2 regions of the Paenibacillus sp. FSL F4-0236 genome follow, and region 2 is predicted to be linked to the other one. Evidence: a T-box and tRNA genes for the amino acid it is inferred to sense, from the RefSeq annotation. Region 2 holds a T-box; the other holds one or more tRNA genes.
The links. A T-box is a leader RNA that pairs with one kind of tRNA and senses whether it is charged. The one in region 2 lies ahead of NSQ29_RS02075 (arginine--tRNA ligase), so its partner is inferred to be a tRNA-Arg.
Positions count from the first base shown of each region.

Region 1 (2,453 bases), on a different contig from region 2:
TGGTGGCGATAGCGGAGGGGTTCCACGCGTACCCATCCCGAACACGACCGTTAAGCCCTCCAGCGCCGATGGTACTTGGACCGAAGGGTCCTGGGAGAGTAGGACGTTGCCAAGCGGATATTCCCTGATAGCTCAGTTGGTAGAGCACTCGACTGTTAATCGAGTTGTCACAGGTTCGAGTCCTGTTCGGGGAGCCATGCTCTCATAGCTCAGCAGGTAGAGTGCTTCCATGGTAAGGAAGAGGTCACCGGTTCGAATCCGGTTGAGAGCTCCACAGATTTGCAAGGCCCGTTGGTCAAGGGGTTAAGACACCTCCCTTTCACGGAGGTAACATGGGTTCGAATCCCATACGGGTCACCAACTTTTACTTGTACTTACCCTTAGAGGGTCCCATAGATATGGAGGCTTAGCTCAGCTGGGAGAGCATCTGCCTTACAAGCAGAGGGTCGGGGGTTCGATCCCCTCAGCCTCCACCATAATCTTCCTGAGAGATTATGGGCAACATAGAGGTACCATCAATGGGGATTAGCCAAGTGGTAAGGCAACGGACTTTGACTCCGTCACTCATAGGTTCGAATCCTATATCCCCAGCCAAGTGCGAGCCATTAGCTCAGTTGGTAGAGCACCTGACTTTTAATCAGGGTGTCGAAGGTTCGAGTCCTTCATGGCTCACTTTTATTATTATATGCGCGTGTGGCGGAATGGCAGACGCACCAGACTTAGGATCTGGCGTTTCACGACGTGGGGGTTCAAGTCCCTTCACGCGCACCACTTATTGCGGACGTGGCTCAGCGGTAGAGCATCGCCTTGCCAAGGCGAGGGTCGCGGGTTCGATTCCCGTCGTCCGCTCCATAATTTTTGCGCCCTTAGCTCAGCTGGATAGAGCGTTTGACTACGAATCAAAAGGCCGGGAGTTCGAATCTCTCAGGGCGCGCCATTTTTTTATTAAGCAATCATAATATTTTAACGGGATGTAGCTCAGCTTGGTAGAGCACCTGGTTTGGGACCAGGGGGTCGCATGTTCAAATCGTGTCATCCCGATTTTCACCTTTGCGGGTGTAGTTCAATGGTAGAACTTCAGCCTTCCAAGCTGATAGCGTGGGTTCGATTCCCATCACCCGCTCCATAATTTTATAGTAACGGGATGTAGCTCAGCTTGGTAGAGCACCTGGTTTGGGACCAGGGGGTCGCATGTTCAAATCGTGTCATCCCGATACTCAGCTTAATCGCTGCTCAAAAGCTCTTACTTCGGTAAGAGCTTTTTTTGTTATGTATAGAATTAAAACACGCATAAATCATATAACATATGTTCTATCATTCTTCCAAAAGAAATTGTACTTCTGGTGGAATACCAATCCGTAGGTAATAACTTTTCCATGACTCTTCTTGCTCAGGATTACTGCCTGTGGATAGTAGCTTTACAGCAAAGACATTAGCTTGACGTTCAAGCTTCCCAGGAGAGAAGTAGGAGCTTTCCTCTAGAAAAAAGCGGTTAATCCCCTTATGAAGACGATCATGTCCTAATTCATGCGCACAAACGAAGCGCTGCCACTCAACTGGCAACTCATTATGAATGACGATAAATCTTCTTCTTAATTTTCGGTAATATAATCCCTTTGTGCCTGTCCCAAGGTTCATGAAGCGAATATGAATACCTAGCGCTGAGGCCAGCTCGAACGGACAGTTGGTTTTATATTTTTTAATCAGATTATTGATCAGTTCATCCATATTCTTCACCTGCAGCATGTTAGTGTAGTTATTAAGTGTTGTTGGATTTCTTTCTCTTGTTCATCTGTTTGGCTTCCCAGAATAAGCCGGTCAGTACATCTTTTATCCTCTGTTTGTCATCCTTGTCTAGTGGAATCCCATCAAACATCAGCTCTCCATCATCCTCCAGCATTTTACGGAAGTCACGTTTATCCTTGCTTGTAGCCCACTCTGGGACAATCTCTTCGCTTGGAAGAGCCTGTTCCTGCAAATACCCCGCTTGATCCATTAGCTCCTCGTACGGGACTCCTGTAGCCTCTGCTATTTTGCGTAATGTAGTTGGCTTAGGAACACCTCTTAGACCATTTTCAATCCGTGAAATCTGTGATCCGCTAATACCTGCTGCTGCTGCCAATTGATTAATAGTAAGTCCCTTAGTTTCGCGAAGTTGCTTCATATAATCCCCAAAATCCTGTTTCATCTCAACCACTCCTTATAGACTGAAGCTTATGTTATTAATATAAGTCATTTTTGCCAATTGGTAAACAACAAAGCGTATATTATTGCCAAAAGGCAAGATAATGGAGGGAAAGCTATTCTTTTTCGCCCAAAACAGACTCAAACGGGGTTTTACGAGATTGGTAGAGAAGTGGTATATTATAGAAAAATACGAACAGAATACGAACACTTTTATATTTTAGCACATTGCTTAGGAAACTTCCGCAATTTAATCTCATTCTGTTAAA
Region 1 covers NZ_JBBOBK010000003.1:70-2,522, forward strand. The annotation lists rRNA gene rrf (5S ribosomal RNA) at 1-115, shown strand, start outside; tRNA gene NSQ29_RS31070 (tRNA-Asn) at 122-197, shown strand; tRNA gene NSQ29_RS31075 (tRNA-Thr) at 199-274, shown strand; tRNA gene NSQ29_RS31080 (tRNA-Glu) at 286-360, shown strand; tRNA gene NSQ29_RS31085 (tRNA-Val) at 401-476, shown strand; tRNA gene NSQ29_RS31090 (tRNA-Gln) at 520-594, shown strand; tRNA gene NSQ29_RS31095 (tRNA-Lys) at 600-672, shown strand; tRNA gene NSQ29_RS31100 (tRNA-Leu) at 688-771, shown strand; tRNA gene NSQ29_RS31105 (tRNA-Gly) at 778-852, shown strand; tRNA gene NSQ29_RS31110 (tRNA-Arg) at 861-937, shown strand; tRNA gene NSQ29_RS31115 (tRNA-Pro) at 968-1,041, shown strand; tRNA gene NSQ29_RS31120 (tRNA-Gly) at 1,053-1,126, shown strand; tRNA gene NSQ29_RS31125 (tRNA-Pro) at 1,141-1,214, shown strand; gene NSQ29_RS31130 (ImmA/IrrE family metallo-endopeptidase) at 1,315-1,728, opposite strand; gene NSQ29_RS31135 (helix-turn-helix domain-containing protein) at 1,760-2,188, opposite strand.
Region 1: it encodes a tRNA-Arg, which carries the amino acid that the T-box ahead of NSQ29_RS02075 (arginine--tRNA ligase) is inferred to sense. The anticodon was not compared.

Region 2 (2,455 bases):
GTTATTACCCTGCATATATGTTGAATTTATGTTTCTAACTGCTCCTCTGCAACAACTCGTTGAACATCGATAATTACACCACTTTCGTTTCTCCCCCAAACTGAAATCTCAGTGCTTATTTCCGCAGAACCGTCTGTGGTGAACACGAATTCATATGCATCAAAGTCTGCTCCAAAATTTCTCGTAATAACTTCATTGGGTGCAATAGATATTTCTTCTAGTACGTAGAGTGTTCTGAAGCTGTTTAATTTGTAACCTTGAATATGAACAGAAGAAAAATTGATAGAATCACGGTTTACGATTTTGATAATGACCGTTTGAATTGTTCTGACACCACTAACAGGATCGTTTGCAATGGGTCCTGTTGATAATACTGCCATTAAGCTATTCCCTCCTTTATTAAGTATTTTTCAAAAACTCAGGTTTACAAATAAAAAATACAAAACTAAAAATTGGGAAAGAGTTAATTCCCATGTATTGTATTAATAATTTGTTTCATTTGATTGTTTGAATACCCAAAAATTTTATATTAATTTAGCTATGACTTGATAGTTTTTGAGACTTCAATCCCTGCAGGAGCTCAAGGAAGTTGGGATTAGCTCTAACACCCTATTGCTTTTTTCGAAATATTCGTTATACTAATAAAAATTATTCAAGCATCGATGAGCGGGAGAGTAGTTAACGTGTTCTAGTCCTCAGCGAGCCGGGTAAGTGCAAGCCGGTACAGATCACCTAATGAAGCGCACCCGTGAGATGGACTTCTGAACCTAAGTAGGAAGTCCCGGCTAAAGACCGTTATCCTGTAAGGTGGCTAAACATCTGTTTAGCAACGAGAGTGGTACCGCGAGCGCTAAAGCCCTCGTCTCTTTTGAGACGAGGGCTTTTTTGTATTTTCAAAGGAGGGTATAAAATGTTAAGTCAAATCATCAAAAACAGCATTGAACAAAGTGTAAAAAAAGTATTCCACACCTTAGAAGTTGCCTACCCAAAAGATGTTGCAATTCTGATCGAACAGCCAGCTAATCTAGAGCATGGTGATTATTCCTGCAATATTGCTATGCAGCTAGCCAAACTCCTGCGTAAATCCCCTCTCGTCATAGCAGAGTTAGTAAAAGCAGAAATCAAATTACAAGAGAGTTACACGGGTCTTTTACAAAAAGTCGAAGTAGCTGCTCCTGGATTTATTAATTTGTATATGAATTGGCAGGTGTGGGCTAAACATTCCTTTGATCTGCCTAACAGCACAAGGGAAAAGGTCATCATCGAGCACACTTCAATCAATCCAAATAAAGCTGCTCATGTAGGTCATCTGAGAAATGCCTGCATCGGCGATGCGCTGGTCAGAATCATGAAAAGAACCGGACATAACGTAGAGGTCCATAACTACGTGGATGATCTGGGCAACCAGCTGGCAGATACAGTCGTTGGTTTATTAAATGTACCCTTGGAAGGGGATCATCAACGTTTCGGTGATTATTGCTGGGATCTATATGCCAAAGTGAACAAAGAATATGCACGGAATCCAGAGATCACTCACAAGCGCACGGATATGCTGCATGCCCTTGAAAAGGGTGATGGTAATGAGGCGTGGCTAGGCAACTTAGTTGCTGAACGTATTGTGAGAGAACATGTATCGGAAATGAAGCGTTTTGGTATTCACTATGACCTGCTGGTGTGGGAGAGTAATATTTTAAAAGAGGGCTTCTGGACAGCCGCATCTGAGCTATTGAAGCAAACGGCAGTTTTTGTACAGGAGACTGAAGGCAAACTTGCGGGCTGCTGGGTGCTAAAGCAAGGGACAGAGGTTAGCAGTGGAGCGAATTCAGAGGATCATCAGATGGATAAGGTGCTTGTGCGTTCGAATGGGATTTTGACGTACACAGCCAAAGACATTGCTTATCATCTCTGGAAATTCGGTCTACTAACCAAAGATTTCACCTACAGTGAATTCTCGTCTGGTTTATGGACCACAGGATTAACTGGAACCCATGAGCCCTATGGACATGCCAACCGTGTTATTAATGTGATCGATTATAGACAGGAATATCCGCAACAAATGGTTAAGCAAGCTTTAGGAGCACTAGGATATAACGAACAGGCTGAGAAGCTCCATCATGTAAGTTATGGCGTTGTTTCTCTTAGTCCGGCCTCTGCTGCTGAGCTAGGGATAGATGTTTCAGAAGGGAAATCTTCTTATGCCATGTCCGGGCGCCAAGGAATCGGTGTTAAGGTGAGCGATTTAGTAAAGCTTATGGAACAGAACATAGAACATTCGCGCTCCGATAAAGAGGGTCTTTCCAGCCACATCATTGCAGCTGCTGCTATTCGTTATTATCTGCTGCGGTTTAACCTGGGAACGGAAATCGTGTTTGATTTCAAACAGGCTACCGAAATATCCGGTAATACCGGGGTTTATCTGATGTACACCTATGCCCGTGCCAGCAGTGTTTTGAGC
Region 2 covers NZ_JBBOBK010000001.1:438,506-440,960, reverse strand. The annotation lists gene NSQ29_RS02080 (hypothetical protein) at 27-380, opposite strand; T-box leader at 654-870, shown strand; gene NSQ29_RS02075 (arginine--tRNA ligase) at 911-2,455, shown strand, end outside.